DNA from 3 places in the Paenibacillus intestini genome. Region 2 is predicted to be linked to each of the others. Evidence: riboswitches for the same ligand, from Rfam matches in the RefSeq annotation. Region 2 holds a riboswitch; each other region holds the start of a gene.

Region 1 (5,774 bases), on a different contig from region 2:
GTAACTCCAAGTTATTATTTTGAAGAAAGTCGAAAACAGTTTGAAGAAATGGTACTCCAAAATATTAAAATCAAAAACGGTCATACATACCAGGAATATAATGCTTCCCTTGATAAAAAATCAGAGCTTGGTCTCATGCATCTTATTCCGGGCGGTGATGGCATAGCCGCTACCAAGAAAGAGGAACGGCAGACTCTAATCAAAAAAGGCATGATCTTCATTGTTACTGCGTGTGTTGCTGCATTCATCTTCATAAAACTTCGGCGGAAGCCCAGAACTCAGAAATAGTAAAGCCCCGCAGGCCTCTTTAAGAGATCGTGCGGGGCTTTCAGCTATTTAAGATCATGCGCTCGCTTTAACAACTTAAAATGCAGGTTCAACTGCACCTTGGTAACGTTCTTTGATGAATTTTTTCACCGTTTCGGAGTGGAGAGCTTCTGCCAGTTTTTTGATAGCATCCGCATCTTTGTTATCTTCACGGGACACGAGAATGTTAGCATATGGGTTGCCTTGCAGATCTTCGATCAACAATGCATCTTTAGATGGATTGAGGTTTGCTTCCAGTGCATAGTTGGCATTGATAAATACCAGATCGGCTTCATCCAGCTGACGAGGCATCATGGCTGCATCCAGTTCGATGATTTCCAGGTTTTTCGGATTCGCGGTAATGTCCTGTTTAGTGGATGCGATGTTTGTATCATCTTTGAGGGTGATCAGACCTTTTTTCGCAAGCAACAAGAGTGCACGTCCACCATTCGATGGGTCGTTTGGAATAGCCACTTTAGCGCCATCTTTCAGTTCATCCAGGGATTTAATCTTTTTGGAGTAACCACCGAAAGGCTCAACATGGACTGGAGTCACAGCAACAAGGTTGAATCCGCGCTCTTTGTTCTCTGTATCAAGATAAGGCTGATGCTGGAAAAAGTTTGCGTCCAGTTTCTTATCTGCCAGCTGTTGGTTAGGTTGCACATAGTCGTTAAACGTCACCACTTGTAAACGAATGCCTTGTGCTTCAAGTTCAGGTTTGATGCTTTCCAGAATTTCAGCATGTGGTGTAGGCGAAGCACCGACTTTCAATTCAACGGTACGCGGAGCACCTGCTGCGTTATCCGCACCACTGTCGGATTTCTTGTTGTTGCCGCAAGCTGCGAGCACGGCAATCATCATCAAGCTGAGTAAAATAATAGACCATTTTTTCATCTGTAAAACCCCTTCGCATTTTTATTTTTCAATCTATCTGTTATTTCCGGGTGAAATAAATGACCAGACGATCGCCAATCATCTGTAAGAGCTGAACCAGTATAATCATGGATACAACAGAAATAATCATGATCTCATTCTGATATCGATAGTATCCATAGTTAATGGCCAGTGTACCCAGACCTCCACCGCCGACCATACCCGCCATGGCCGTATAGGACACCAACGTAACGATGGTAATTGTAATTCCGGCAAGCAAGCCAGGTAAAGCCTCAGGTAACAACACCCGTCTGACGATCTGAGCTGTAGATGCCCCCATTGCCTGAGCTGCTTCAATGACACCGCGGTCCACTTCACGTAAAGTATTCTCCACCAGACGTGCAAAATACGGAGCAGCCGAGATAACCAGCGGTGGAATGACACCAAGCACACCTGTAGCGGTGCCCACCAGCGTACGCGTAAACGGAATAAGAGCAACAATTAATATGATGAAAGGTACCGAACGTAAAATATTAACAATAACAGATAATATGATGTAGGTTAGCTTTGAACTAGGTGAAGCCGAACGGCCTGTCATAAACAGAATGACACCAAGGGGCAAACCCAAGAGAACAGTAAACAAACCGGATACAGCAAGAATCTGCAATGTTTCAATGGAGGCCGTACCGACCTCTTCCCAGCGTACTTTGGAAAAATCCATTATCGGAGCACCTCCACATCAAGTCCTTCTGCAGTTAGTTCAGACAAGGTCTGTTCAATCGCAGCGGAGTCACCTTCAAAACGTACCGTCAGTTGACCGTAAGGAACCTGCTTGATTGTAGAGATTGTACCTTGCAGAATAGCGAAATCCACACCTGTTTTACGAACTGTTCTCGACAGAATCGCCTCATAGGTTTTATCTCCAAGAAATGAAACCTTCACTAACTTGGAAGAAACACCTGCTGGCAACTCCGTCCCTGCATTTGCCATAACCGTTTCCTCCAGTGCCAGTCCACCTTCGCTGTCACGTGAGACAAAATCCCGCGTGATCGCATGTTGCGGTTTCAGGAACACTTCCGTCACTGGGCCTTGCTCCACGATGCCACCTTGATGGATAACGGCTACCCGGTCGCAAATGTTCTGGATGACATGCATCTCGTGTGTAATCAGCACAATGGTCAGATTATACTTTTCATTAATATCCAGCAATAACTTCAGAATCGAATTTGTTGTTTGCGGATCAAGTGCCGAAGTTGCCTCATCACAAAGAAGTACACTCGGGTCACTTGCCAGAGCTCTCGCTATCCCTACCCGTTGCTTCTGTCCGCCAGACAGCTGTGCCGGATATTTGCTGCTATGCTGCTCCAGACCAACCAGAGCGAGCATTTCCTTCACCTTGCGATCAATCGCATCCTTAGGTGTGTTGACCAGTTTTAAAGGGAAAGCCACATTGTCGTATACCGTTGCAGAAGACAGCAGATTAAAATGCTGAAAGATCATACCAATCTTGCGTCTTTGCTGCTGTAGTTCACTTTTGCTAAGCTCAGTCAGGTTAATACCATCGACCCAAACCTCACCTTCTGTCGGGCGCTCAAGTAAATTGATACATCGGATCAATGTGCTTTTCCCTGCACCTGAGTGACCAATAACTCCAAAAATCTCACCCTTCTGAATCTTCAGATCAAGGTGTGACAACGCCGTCGTTGTTTTGGCACGTCTGCCATATGTTTTGGTTAATCCAACCAATTCAATCACTAATACTGCTCCTTCCCCATCACCTACATATATCTTTACCCGAAGGAAGGGAAAACTCCCCGTTCTACGCAAAAAAAGAGCCCTTTGCAGATACAAAGATGGCTCTTCACGTGAAATGACCTTCTCATCTGCCAAAATCATGTGCAACATGATTCTGTAGGAATTAGCACCTAACATCAACAAGGATAACCATTCATGTCATCATCGTTGATCGGTTGCCGGGCTTCATCGGGCCTGTCCCTCCGCCACTCTCGATAAGAGAAATATAAAGTTGTAGGATTATATAGTTTCATGTAGTTCGTCAAGTATAATGACCGAACTGCATCAAATGCTGTATTGAAGACACGATTCCATGTAAGATTCGATCTGGAACTCAGTATAATCAAAGTATTCCGATTTGTCAAATAGTATTATTTAAAATCATTGCTATACCTAATGTTTCAAAATCTGTTTACGCCAGATTCGATTGATGTATCGATAGGCCATATTCAGTGTTTCACAGACCATATCTACACCTTGCTGCATCTCGAGAAGATGCTGATCCAGATCCTCCAGCTTCACTTTGCCACGCAACGTCTGATGTAACTGCCACAAATCATCCTGCATTTCCGAATTCATGTAATGAATCTCCATATTACGTCGCTTTCGCAATCTGCTCATCGGTTCTCGGTACGCTTCCTTAATCTTAATTAATTGCTGCGCCAACTCATGATGATCCCGATAATATTCGAATTGCCTCAGAACGGTATAATAGGAGAAATGCACTTTGGTTTTGGATGTATTTAGTTGGAAAACTTCATTCAAGACCGTACCCAATTTGTCCAGAATCGCGAAGCACCGAATAAAGGCATCTTTATAAAAATAAACGTACCGGGCATACTCAGATTTCTCAGCAGAACTCATATCGCGCGTTGAACCTGCAACTACTTTTTTACGAAAATGTGCGGCGGCAAAATAACTCTGCTCCAGTTCATCCAACGAAGAGATTAGTCCCTGTGTCCATACATACAGCTTCCGATAATCATGGTTCGGATCATGATCCACATACATCTGTTTTTCAAAAGACTCCAGTGTAAACGCCATGGTATCCATGGCTTGTTTCAGTTTCCCTTGATTCACTCGTGGCTTTTCTCCCAGTAACGTACGTAGCATAGAAGACCTCCTCTTTCCACTGATGATGCAAAATATATATGTTTTCACAGCTGTTGAACAGCTGAAGATGAATTAAAGCGCTATGTGACGTTCGGTTAATCGTTACAACTTGATTTAGGTTGCCCTGCTACCTCCGACATCAAACAAAAGTCCACCTCTCCAATGATCTACATCACCGGATGGTGGACTTTCCAACATGGCCCAGCGCAGCTTCAGGACAATGTAATAAACTCACTTTTTTTAAACACTAAATTCATAAGCTGTTTAGAAACGGTTCACCGGGCGGTGCAGCTTGTACACAAGGAAGCTCATATAGGTCAAGATACCGAACAGTATAGCGATATCCAGCATATGTGCCAGCGCCACAAACATGTAAACTTCCGGGCGATTAATCGTCCACATCATGAACATACCGATAACCACTTGCAACAGAATTAAAACGACGGATAACACACCGAGTGTCCGCAATTCACGGTTGTCCGGGTGTTTACGGTAAGCAAAATGTCCTAGGATCGCGATTACGATCACGAGTGACACAGCTGCCAGACGATGGGCAAAGGCCACAGCTACCCCGCCAGAAAGTTCAGGCACAATCTGCCCATTACATAGCGGGAATCCGGAACACCCGCCAGCCGAATTCGTATGGCTTACAAATGCGCCTGTATACACGACCAGGTACGTATAGATGGTTGAAAACCAGACCAGGTTACGAAATCCCTTACTAACGCGCGGATACTGGTTCAGACGTTCCAAACCGCCATATCTCGCCTCTTGCCTAATCCCGAGAGCCATCATCAATGAACTGGCAAAAGCAATGAGTGCGAACCCAAAGTGTAGAGCCATGACCGCGGAAGATTGCGAGAACACAACGGCGAAAGCGCCCATGATTCCCTGAATAATCACAAATAAAAGGGTTAGAAACGAGAACAATTGCAAATCACGACGCTGTTTGCCAAAGCGTAAGAAGGCAACAAAAGATGCGATGGACAGTAGTCCTGCCAGTGCGCTGACAGCACGGTGGGAATATTCAATCAGAGAGGCAACAGTATGTGCTGGTACAAGCTTACCGTTACATAAAGGCCACTGTGTTCCGCAGCCAAGGCCCGATTCGGTTTTCGTCACGATCCCGCCGCCAAAGGTAGCCAGGAACATAACGAGACAGGTCAATACGGTTAACCATTTAAACAATGTTAAGTGCTTCAATTTTTTCTCACCCGCTGTTGGTTTAAGATGGCGAAGAAGTTTCTTCGCTTGATAATCAATGCCGATTCATTATTGTTGCTAGTGTTGTTTCCATAAGAAGGCTCATTACAGCACTTGTTTTGTACTTTGACACTAATTTCACAACTAAATCCATTATACCGGATAAAAGCATCATTGACGCCGCGCTTTGTGACAAAATGTTAACGTCTATTAAAATTTTGACCAGCAGGTCATTATATTTCGAATTTATGTATGTAGGCCCCTACCCATCTCGGTAGCCTTAAGCTACTCACCTCAAGCCAAATAAAAACAAGGCAGTCTTAAGCCTGAAGACGGCTCAACCGACAGCCTTGTATTTGCATACCTATCTTACAGTCTACCCTGTCTTGAAGACATTCATTCCCTGCGATGCACTTAGGCCTTACTTGTGAATGGTATTGTAGACCTCAACCGCACGATCCAAAAACTGCTCAATCTCTTCTCTC
Region 2 (5,774 bases):
CCTTTATGATCATCTTCAGTACCTGCCGGATCAGTATTCGCAAAGAAAACATGACGTATGGCATCTACAAATCAATAGGTATGACATCCAGTAGTATTCGTTCATCTCTCACGTTTGGTATCGCATCGTTATCCCTGATTGGTTCGATGTTTGGTGTTATTGCGGGTGTATACCTTCTTCCCCGGCTACTTGAACAAGTTCTCTCAGGATATGGAATCGTACACCTTCCCTTGGTTCTGAATGGATGGGGCATTCTGCTATTCGCCTGTTTGAGTATATTGGCAGCAGCAATCGGATGCTGGCTGGCATCCCGGGAAATTCGCAAGGCATCACCACGTATGTTAGTTATTGAATAACCTAAAAAAAATCTGAAAAGAGCCCTTACCTATTAAAAAAAGGTAAGGGCTGTTGGAGATTATATAAGTTTTTTAGGTTTATATATATTTTTATGTTCTTATTCAGGTTTGTTCTATAAAAAAATTCGGTCTACTAACTACGCCACTTCTTTGCCAGCTCGCTGATCTGATGCGGTGTTGTCCGGCAGCATCCACCAATAATCTGAGCACCAGCGGCAACCCATTGTTCTGATGCGTCCTTCATGCTTCCGCAGGAACCTTGGCCACTCCATGTTTTGGTCTCGGCATCGTAGGTTTCACCTGAATTCGGGTACACGATGATTGGTTTATCGCAAGCTTGGCGCAGGATACCAATGGCTTCCGTGACCACTTCCATTGGAGCGCAATTCAGGCCGATTGCCGCAATCTGCCGTTCAGAGCCAAATGTCTGTGCGCATACCTCAAGCGATGTTCCCTCGCTGATGCTTGTCCCATCTTTTAATGAAAAAGAAAGCCACGCATAAGCCTCTGGAAACTCCTTAAGCAATTCTACAAGAACACGAGCCTCCTGCAACGAAGGAATCGTCTCGAAGGCCAGAATGTCAGCTCCTGCTTCAATTAGCGCAGCCATGCGAGGTCGGTGAAATGCAGCCAGTGTCTCATCTGATACACCGTAATGTCCCACATATTCCGAACCATCTGCCAGATAGGCACCGTATGGGCCGACAGAGCCAGCAACGACAGGTCGCGGACGACGCAACTTCTCGCCACTAGTGTGTTCACCAGTACGATATTCACTCTGCTCGTTCCCCACGTTCTCGGCTCGTCCCGAAGAAATGTCAACAAGCTGTCCTGTTGAACCTTCAGCTACTGTGGCTCCCTGCACTTCTGCCCATACATCATCTCTGGCCTTCGCCGCCAGTTCCACTGTTTTTCGAATCAGATCCAGGGCAGCCTCTTCTCCGATTCCACGCTTGCGGAAACCCTCCACTGTTGCCTGATAACTGGAGGTAATTGCACAATCTGCCCCTGCTCGGAAATAATCAGCATGCACGTTCACGATAACATCCGGGTTCTCCAGCAACACACGTGCAGACCAGAGCGGGTCATCCAGATCACAGCCATGCTGTTCCAGTTCCGTCGCCAGTGCTCCATCCAGAATCATAATTCGATACTCGTCCAGAATACGTTGAACCACATTTATATCATTCGTTTGCTCACGTTGAGTCATGAAGTCAGCCCTCTTTTCTTCTTCGTACGATCCGTCCAATAATACACGATATAACACAAAATAATGAATGGAATACCACAGTATAAAGCAATCCGCTGTGTTGGGTCAAAAGCGATACCTATGCAGGATGCGAGGCACAATACAAATGAAACGATAGGCACAAATGGATACAGCGGCGTTCGGTAAACCAGGTCTTTCACGTCATGTCCTTCCCGCAGATACTGTCTACGGAACATGTATTGAGACACGCTGATGCTCATCCAGACAACTACCACAGCAAGACCCGAGATGGATACAAGTGTAATATAGACCGTCCCGGGTGCAATGATGCTGGACAGTAAAGCCAGTGCACCACCGGCCATACTAAGCACAAGTGCATTGAACGGCACACCGCGTTTGGTCAACTGGGCAAACCATGGAGAGATGGTTTTTTTATCCGCCAATGACCAGAGCATCCGTGATGAAGCATATAACCCCGAATTCGCTGCGGATAGAATCGCCGTTAAAATAACAAAGTTCATGATGTCGGCTGCATATGGAACACCGATCCGCTCCATGACAGCAACGAACGGACTCTCCAGCACGCTCGCATCTGACATCGGAAGCAATGCTGACAGAATAACAATCGTGCCAATAAAGAAAATAATCAAACGCCACAGCGTGGTGTGAATGGCCTTCGGAATGGTTTTTTCCGGATTTTCCGTTTCGCCTGCGGCAATACCAATCAGTTCCGTACCCGAAAAGGCAAAATTGACCGCCAGCATCGTCATCAGAATCGCAGTTGCCCCGTATGGGAACCACCCAGACGCTGTAATGTTGGAAAAGAACGGAGCCGGTTCAGCATTTGCCATCGGAATAATACCAAACATGGCAGCACCACCAAGAATAATAAAGATGACAATCGTCATCACTTTCACCAAGGAGAACCAAAATTCTGATTCGGCAAAAAGTTTTACCGTGAACGCATTAAACAGGAAGATCATCACGGCAAACAACGCACTCCAGATCCAGACGTTCACAGACGGAAACCAGCGTTGCATAAGCAGTCCTGCGGCTGTAAATTCTGATCCGAGCGCTACGGTCCAAGTAAGCCAGTACAGCCAGGCCACCGTGTATCCTGTCGCTGGTCCAATGTATTTAGCCGCATAACTATGGAATGCACCCGTCTCCGGCATATGCACAGACAGTTCGCCAAGACAGAGCATCACCAGGTACACCACCAAAGCACCGATCAAATAGGACAAAATCGTACCGAGCGGTCCGGCTTGTTGAATGGTATACCCTGAGCTAAGGAACAGTCCTGTTCCTATGACGCCACCAAGAGAGAGCATAACTACATGCCTCGTTTGCATTTTTCGCTGAAATTGGCCTTTATCGTTACTATTCTCCATATAACCTGCTCCCTGCTTCTTCATCCAGAACAAACAAAAAAGACCCACTCTTTCCTGAAGAGTGCGCCGTAACTGACAAATAAAAACAAACGCTCCTATCTATCAGGCTTTCACCCGCTGGAATTAGCACAGTATCCTTCAGATCTGTTGCTGAGGTTTCTAAGGGCCAGTCCCTCCACCTCTCTGGATAAGAAAATGATTTTGTATAACTATATCGACTGCTGCCTGATGTGTCAACATTTAAATAAACACGATAACCGACCCAAGCAGAGCTTTCCATATTCTTGTGCTGAAATTAACACATAAAGTTTTTGCGAACGGGAGTATAGAGCTACTCTGTAGAGGAACCCGGATTTATAATACTCGTTTTAATCTCATAGGTAATAGGTACTGTCGCAAACACTTCATCCCAGTTATCTTTTACCTTTTTCCACGTTTTTGGATAATGGATGCGAATGCTGTCCCGAAAACCGGCAACGTCAGCTTTATACGTATGCTGGAGTTTATAGAGCATTTGATCGATCTGTTGATCTACGATTTTGGCAAAATCCTTCTCCAGTTCCTTCAGATAGGCTCCCTTCTCTTCTTTTTCAGGGGAACGCCAATCCTCCATTAGCCAGCCTTCGGACTCTGCCTTGACGTGAAATGAGATGTCCCCTCGAACTACCTTCGGAATGATTTTTGTGGTCTTTTTCTTAATTTCATAGAGGACAGTGAAGCCTTCTTTACTGTATGTTTTAATGACCCCGCCCGCCTTTTCCTTGGGCTTAATCCAAGATAATGCTTCCAGGTCGGTTTGGCTAAGCTCCCCGATATATTTCGTTGTTTTCGCTTTAAAGATGCTGCCTCCTGAAAATTTATCCTCGCCATCTGCATTCAACACATTTTGAAGCAAAAAGCTGGATCCAGACTGCATCTCCGCATCCAGTTTGGCTAGCGAAACCGGCTCCAGTATCTTATTGGAGATGTACGAATTATTTGTGATACCCGTAAGATAAAAGGCTGGAATCCGGGAAGGATCTCTCGAAGTGAGTACATCCAGCGCACGGTGATGGCTAATCAGCACAAGGCAATTGGGGCGAATATCGTTATCCCGCAGCACAAAATCAAGCAACTGTTGTAGTCCATACTTTTTAGCAATATCTTTGGAAATCACGATAACTTTCAGATGATGTCCAATGAGCGGACGATCTCGGCGTAAGGAAAACTGACGAAATATTTGAAGCAACGAATCCCCGGTAAGTTGTTCATTGGAGTAGGATGATTTTCCAGAAGAAGGTGACCCTCCCTCATCGCTCTGCTGACCACTCGATTTCCCTGGAGCAATCTGAACGGTTGCGGTGACATTATCTTCTTTGGGATAGCCCCCTCTCTGGGCTGCTATTTTTTTCTCAAACTCGGTTTCCTTGCCAACATCAATGCCGAGACCAACATACAGGCTCAAATCCTCAATTTCCCGGCTGCTCCAGCACCCGGAGATCAGACCGAGAATCAGTAACGCAGAGATGATACGCATCCACCGGATTGGAATCATGCATGCTTACCTCCCTTTTTTCGAATAATGCTCAGCAGTAACAATACCAAAGGCATGATGGCAAACAAAACGACAGATGCATTGCCCAGCATGTCACCTAGTGCAAATGTTTCATATACATTTTTGGGAACCATGGCTGCCAAATAGATAAACGGTAGAAGACAGTACATAATGGTCCGCATCTTTTTAGCTTTAAACAGATCACGAATCCCCACAGAAGCGCAATAATGGGTGATGGCAAATGTAGAAAAAATCTGCAAAATCCAGATGACCAGCAATAATGATTCGAAGCGCTCAAAGATCAAACCCTGAATCTCAAAACTTCGAACCAGATCCAGCGTTGGCCAGGTTCTCGTTTTAATTCCATCGAGCGATAAACTGCCAACGACCATAACGACCGTGATCAAATAAATCGATGTAGATATGCCCAGCCCCCAAGTCATGGCCTTATTGCTTTTCTTCGGATTTTGCATATATGCCGTAATGACCAGCATCACTTCATAACCTGTATATGAGAGCAAGGAAGGTTTCAACCCTTTAACAACAGGCATGATGCCCTCTCCAAGTACAGGTCTGAGATTACCGATCTCGAACAACTGATTACTAAGCAAAATTTCCATCACAAATATGACCAAGGTAATCGGCAAAATGATCTCAAACACACGCACGATGACTGGAAGTCCGCCAGAGATCAGATAGATTCCAATCCACATAAACACCATCACAATGGCCCAAGTAGGGGTACGTTCGAGCAGATACATTCCGGTAACGTCAGCCATCACCCGAATTTCGAAGGCGGCAATCACCATAAAATAAAGAATGTTCGCAAAGCCCAGTATGTAAGCAATCGGGCGCCCCGTAATTTCCCGAGTGAATTGGAAAACGGTCTTTTCCGGGAAACGTCGGCATAAGGTCACCAGAATGATTCCCACACCCGTGATAATCAGCCCGGAGAGGAGGATAGAAATCCATACGTCAGGTGTTCCGACAGCTTTGCTGGTTGTCCTAGGCAGTGTCAATATGCCTGCACCAAGCATGTAATTGACGATAATGACCACGGCTTGTGTCGTGCTTATTTTTACTTGGGAGTCATTCACTTCTTAGCACCTCCAGACCATCTGTGGATTGTACGAAACTGGACTGCACAGAACTGCTTTGCACGAAAATCCACTTCAAACTTCATTATTTCTTCCGATCATCATCGGTCGGATTCATCATGGCAGGGCGTCTTCTCATCATGTTAAGCGGAGCGCGGATGACAAAATCCTTCCAATCACTCAAAT
Region 3 (5,774 bases), on a different contig from region 2:
TACCTGAACGGCTATAATCATGTTGCGGCGGATTAAAGATATCAAAGTGATGGAACGTGGAAGCTTGATAAATCGGTACACTTGAGGCACCTGTTGTTTTATCAATTTCATCTCCAAAGTGAAGCAGCTTGGTGTCAAACTTCAGCTCCGACGTACTGGGCTTATGGTTACTCGATTCACTCATGAGGTTACGCCTCCTTCAACTTCCTGCTGTGCTGCCAGCAATGCTTCATTCAGATCCGCGATCAAATCTTCTGCATGTTCGATGCCTACCGAGAAGCGAAGCAGACGATCGTCCACACCTACAGCGTCACGAATTTCAAGCGGAATATCCGCATGGGTCTGCACCGCAGGATAGGTCATGAGTGATTCTACACCACCGAGACTTTCTGCAAATGCAATCAATTGGATATGACGCAGCAATGGCTCAACATAACGTGCATCCTTCACTTTAAACGAAAAAATGCCTGTATTGCCGGAAGACTGCTTACGCTGAACTTCATATCCAGGATGATCGGACAAACCAGGGTGGAATACTTCAGCTACAGCCGGATGTTCCAAGAGGAACTTCGCAATGGTAAGTGCGTTATATTCATGACGCTCCATGCGAAGAGCCAGTGTTTTCATCCCTTTCATCAATTGATATGAATCACTCGGTGATAACACAGCTCCAATGGAGTTATGAAGGAACGCCATCTCGGCAGACAAGGCTTCACCTTTGGTGATGATCAATCCAGCGAGCACATCATTATGTCCGCCCAGATATTTAGTCGCACTATGGATGATAATATCGGCACCAAGTTCAATCGGACGCTGGAAGAATGGAGTCAGTAGCGTATTATCTACAATGGTTAATAGATTGTGTTTTTTCGCCCAAGAAGCAACAGCTTGAATGTCCGTAATCATCATGAGCGGATTAGTTGGTGTCTCGATGAAAACAGCCTTCGTATTCGGCTGACGGATGTTCTCCAATGCTTCCAGATCGTTCGTATCTACATAACTTGCAGTTACACCGAACCGGGACAAAATCCGTTCCAACAGGCGATATGTACCGCCATACAGGTCTAGAGAAACAATCAGGTGATCCCCTTGGCCGAACATCGCAAAGATCGTTTGCAGTGCTGCCATGCCCGAGCTACAGGCAAAACCCGCATCACCGGACTCTAGAGCCGCTGCTGCTTCCTCTAATACTTTGCGCGTTGGGTTTGTTGTACGGATGTAATCAAACCCCGTGCTTTGTCCCAGCTTCGGGTGACGAAACGCAGTGGATTGATAGATCGGAAAGTTAACAGCACCTGTTACGGGTTCATTGATGGACCCAATTTGAGCTAAACGGCTTTCAATTTTCAACTTGTTATCTTCCATTACTGCATCCTCCTGTAATCTTGATTAGATTTGTGGGCCAATATCGTAAGGGGTTTCCTGATACACATAGTAATTGAGCCAGTTAGAGAATAATAAGTTAGCGTGTGCACGCCATGTAGCCGGAGGTATCCGAGAAGGATCGTCCTTTGGATAGTAGTACTTCGGCAGCGCGATGTCCAATCCCTTGGCAACATCACGGTCATATTCCCATTTCAATGAAAACGGATCATACTCGGCATGTCCTGTGGCAAAAATTTGCTTACCGTCCTTGGTGGCAACCAGGAATACCCCTGCTTCTTCGGACTCAGCCAAAATTTCGAGTTTATCATTTTTCTCAATATCCTCGCGTCGTACCTCCGTGTGACGGGAGTGTGGAACGTTGAACACTTCATCAAATCCACGCAGTATTGGAACATGAGGTTTGTTGATCGTATGCGGGAATACGCCAAAACACTTTTCATCCAGCGGAACTTTGGGTACATCAAAATGGTGGTATAGACCTGCTTGAGAAGCCCAACATATATGCATCGTCGAAGTTACATTCGTTTTGGTCCATTCAAAGATTTCCTGAATCTCTTCCCAATAATTCACGTCCTCAAAATCCATTTGCTCTACCGGTGCACCGGTAATGATCATCCCGTCAAAACGGCGATGCTGGATCTCATCAAATGTTTTATAAAAGAGATCCAGGTATTCTTGAGATGTGTTCTTGGAAGTATGGGATTTGGGGTGTACCAGCACAACATCCACTTGAATCGGTGTATTACCTACCAGACGAAGCAATTGCGTTTCCGTCGTTTCCTTCGTAGGCATCAGATTCAGTATGGCGATCCGGAGCGGACGAATATCCTGCTTGTATGCGGATGATTCGTCCATGACGAAAATATTCTCGCTCTCAAGCACTTCTTTGGCTGGTAATGTGTCTGGAATTTTAATTGGCATAGTGAGTTGACTCCTCCTTTTTCATGGGTCGCATCTGGTGCGAAAATCACGCTCTGAGAAGCTCTGCATATGACAAAGACCTCTCTCGGATTCCGAGAAAGGTCATATGTAAACAGATATGCGCCTCTCTCATCTCTCAGTTACAACAGCATCACAAGGATGCTTGGTCGCTGCAAGAATTAGCACCGTGCGTTATATCGCCGGTTGCCGGGTTTCATCGGGCTGGTCCCTCCACCTACTCTTGATAAGATTTCGCTGTATTCAATTTTAATTCAGATATATTAACTTTTACTTTAAAACATTACTGCCCTCACGTCAAGAACCAGTTGATTGGTTTTGAACCTAAACTCGGAACCGTTCATCATCCGTTGTCATACACTGCCTCAGAGCGTGAAATAGACACATTTTTGCGCTTGAAAGCACCCTAGACCAGCGGTATACTAGACAAGTGTTTATAAGCCCTTATGTGAGAGGTGACATATTAAATGGATGGCGACCCGAGGCCCAACTGGCAGTCGAATTCCGAACAACTGCATAGAGAATTGACATCAGCATGTCGGCAGCGGGACGTTTCTTCCGTTTGATTATAGATTGATGACGCAGTACAGTCCTCATAACAGGCTCCGCTGCCGACCGGCTGATCTGTTCTTTTGCGCCCATATTAACGATGAAATCCGCCAAGACGGCGGGTGCACAAGGAGTAGATAACATGAAAATCCGGTTGGTTAACAACGGTGTATTTATCCCGGTGGATGACATTCAGCAAGCGCTGACTCCACCAGCAGAAGGGTTCTACTGGATTGATGCGGACGTGGACGATTTGGCTGTACTTCAGCCGCTGTTCTCCATGCATGATCTGGCTGTTGAGGATTGCTTGAGTGATGAAGAACAGCGTCCGAAGATTGAGATTTATGAGAACCATTATTTTATCGTGATTAATAGCATTCGTTTTGATGATGAAGAGATCTTCCTGCGTGCAGTCAATCTCTTTCTCGGTAGACATTTTATCATTACGGTTACCAAACAAAAGATCAGCGAACTACGTACATTGAAGCCGATTCTCTGGGAACAGGAAATCAGCAGTCCAGATCGTCTCCTCTACTTGCTTGTTGACTTGATTGTGGACAATTACTTCACCGTTGGTGATCGAATTGAAGCGCGAATTGAGAAACTTGAGGAAGACATTCTGATGCATACCAAAAAGTCACATCTGAATGAGATTATCGGTCTGCGAAGCGAGATTTTGTGGCTGAAGAAAGTACTGGGACCTCAAAAAGAGGTCATTAATACACTCAACAAAAAAGATCTGCGTCTCATTGATGATCAGCTGCAAAAATATTTCAGCGACATTTACGAGAACGCCGTAAAAATATCGGAAACCTTTGAAACGTACCGCGATCTGATGGGCAACTTGCGAGAAGCCTATCAGTCCAGTATCGCTAACCGCGCGAATGAGATCATGCGTGTGTTTACCGCCATCACCACCGTGTTCATGCCTCTGACCGTTATCACCGGTATTTATGGAATGAACTTTGACAACATGCCCGAATTACACTGGAAATACGGGTATTATGCTGTTATCGGCCTGATGATTACACTCGGTCTGACGATGTTCTTTATTTTCCGTAAAAAAGACTGGATCTGAAACGACCGCTCTATCCGCTATATCATACCATTTAAAGAATAAGACGAAGCGCTCCTTCACAGGGACGACTTCGTCTTTTTTAATATCACCGCCTCACGGCGTATTTTAGCTAACCAACATTACGCTCTGTTTCAGTATGTCTCCGAAAACGGATGCGAATCATCCGTAACCGTTCATACACTTGCTCCAAGCTCCCTCCTTCAGGGCGCTCTCCTCCGTAAACTTTATGTAACACAGGCTTCAGAAATGTATCTCCTAACTCCTCATATGCGTTCCATACCGCCTCTTGTTCAGTCTCAGGCATAACGGCCAGTTCTACATCCAGCAATGAATCCGTGTCATACCCTTCCAGATCCAATGTTTCGAGCAGTTCGATTAATTCACGCCGTGATAGACCAGATCGATTCACGATCTCTTCTAAGGTCTGTCCCTCTTTCATGCCTTCCAGCACGTGCTTACGCGTAATGAATTTATCCAGTTCCTGCTTGTACTTCTGCTCTTTCTGCTTATATAACCAACTTTCGTACTCTTCTTCTTGCAATACGATGTACACCCAGTCTAACGGAAAAGGTCTCGATTGTTCGATTCCACTCATCATTTCAAGCCATTCCAGCCCATATTCTGCTGCTTTGCTCTCACCAACGCCCGGCAGTTGCATCAGCTCATCCATCGTATGTGGAACAAACGCACTGATCAGCCGCAACAAACGATTCGTCGCTACAAAATAAGGAGCCTTCCGATCCGAAGCCGCTTTTTGCCTGCGCCATGTGCATAAATCCTCATACAATTGTTCATTTCCGTATAATTCACTAAAACAATGCAGACGCTGGCCTGCATAACTACGTAGCTTCAGATCCTCATTTTCATTGTACAACCCATGCATCAATGGACGATACCCTTCGCTCATCTGCATGGCAAGTTGATGACGATATATGTGCATCAGCTCTTCCCACGAATGACCTTCATACCAGATCGTATCTTCCCGATCCCCTGCTTCATAACGACTCCATCCCAAGTGCCAAGTATTCTCCTCCTCGCCAATCCATAACTGGGCAATCTGTTCATGCTGATCAAACACTCTGGATAATTTGTTCATGAAAATGACTTCCATTACTTGTTCCCTCCTTTGGACGATACAGCCTGTTCGATTAACGAAGGTATTCTCTGTCTCTGTCTCCAGACAACACAAAAAAGCACCTCTCCCGCAGATCGCTGCAAGAGAGGTGCTTCCTCATTAACCGTACTATGCTGTTGCTCACATCATACCATACTGGTAAATTTCGTCAATCCCTAAATGCGTTTATTTGACAAGGCCAGTTTCGCCAGTGCCAGCGAACCACACAAGCCAGCATTATCTCCCAGACCTGGTGGAACAACATACGCATCAATTCCAGCATGAAGTGACGGATGCTGCACATAGCCTGCCAGCAATTCCTGTAGTTTGCTACGAACCATCGGGAATAGGTGCTCCTGCTTCATCACACCTCCGCCCATCACTATTTTCTGAGGCGAAAGAATCAGCACATAATTCATTAGAGCATGTGCAAGATAATGCGCTTCAATCTCCCAGGCTTTGTGATCTGCTGGCAATTCATAAGCAGGTTGTTCCCAGCGCTTGTTCAGGGCCGGCCCCGCCGCAAGCCCTTCCAGACAGTCTCCATGGTATGGGCAAAATCCTGCATATGAATCCTCGGGATGTCTCCGCACGATAATATGGCCCATCTCGGGATGAGACAGTCCGTGCACCATTTTTCCGCCAACGACAGCTCCTGCACCGATGCCTGTACCTACCGTAATATACAGACAGCTATCCAGCCCCTGC

Evidence for each region. A riboswitch is a leader RNA that binds a small molecule or an ion and turns the genes downstream of it on or off. The one in region 2 is predicted to bind S-adenosylmethionine.
Region 1: it holds a riboswitch for S-adenosylmethionine, as region 2 does, so the genes downstream of both, J2T16_RS19960 (methionine ABC transporter ATP-binding protein) here and mmuP (S-methylmethionine permease) in region 2, are expected to answer to the same signal.
Region 3: it holds a riboswitch for S-adenosylmethionine, as region 2 does, so the genes downstream of both, metA (homoserine O-acetyltransferase MetA) here and mmuP (S-methylmethionine permease) in region 2, are expected to answer to the same signal.

The regions. Positions count from the first base shown of each region.
Region 1 is NZ_JAURUN010000008.1:63,147-68,920, reverse strand. Features, by position in the region: gene J2T16_RS19975 (DUF2167 domain-containing protein) at 1-288, shown strand, start outside; gene J2T16_RS19970 (MetQ/NlpA family ABC transporter substrate-binding protein) at 364-1,200, opposite strand; gene J2T16_RS19965 (methionine ABC transporter permease) at 1,241-1,900, opposite strand; gene J2T16_RS19960 (methionine ABC transporter ATP-binding protein) at 1,900-2,934, opposite strand; SAM riboswitch class I at 3,056-3,195, opposite strand; gene J2T16_RS19955 (Cthe_2314 family HEPN domain-containing protein) at 3,367-4,086, opposite strand; gene J2T16_RS19950 (COX15/CtaA family protein) at 4,351-5,238, opposite strand; gene J2T16_RS19945 (thioredoxin family protein) at 5,711-5,774, opposite strand, start outside.
Region 2 is NZ_JAURUN010000010.1:177,597-183,370, forward strand. Features, by position in the region: gene J2T16_RS23135 (ABC transporter permease) at 1-356, shown strand, start outside; gene mmuM (homocysteine S-methyltransferase) at 490-1,566, opposite strand; gene mmuP (S-methylmethionine permease) at 1,563-2,957, opposite strand; SAM riboswitch class I at 3,050-3,151, opposite strand; gene J2T16_RS23150 (Ger(x)C family spore germination protein) at 3,289-4,491, opposite strand; gene J2T16_RS23155 (GerAB/ArcD/ProY family transporter) at 4,488-5,588, opposite strand; gene J2T16_RS23160 (spore germination protein) at 5,674-5,774, opposite strand, start outside.
Region 3 is NZ_JAURUN010000002.1:915,891-921,664, forward strand. Features, by position in the region: gene J2T16_RS09160 (trans-sulfuration enzyme family protein) at 1-184, opposite strand, end outside; gene J2T16_RS09165 (aminotransferase class I/II-fold pyridoxal phosphate-dependent enzyme) at 181-1,365, opposite strand; gene metA (homoserine O-acetyltransferase MetA) at 1,390-2,307, opposite strand; SAM riboswitch class I at 2,434-2,558, opposite strand; gene J2T16_RS09175 (hypothetical protein) at 2,770-3,018, opposite strand; gene corA (magnesium/cobalt transporter CorA) at 3,017-3,952, shown strand; gene J2T16_RS09185 (HRDC domain-containing protein) at 4,062-5,063, opposite strand; gene J2T16_RS09190 (ROK family protein) at 5,243-5,774, opposite strand, start outside.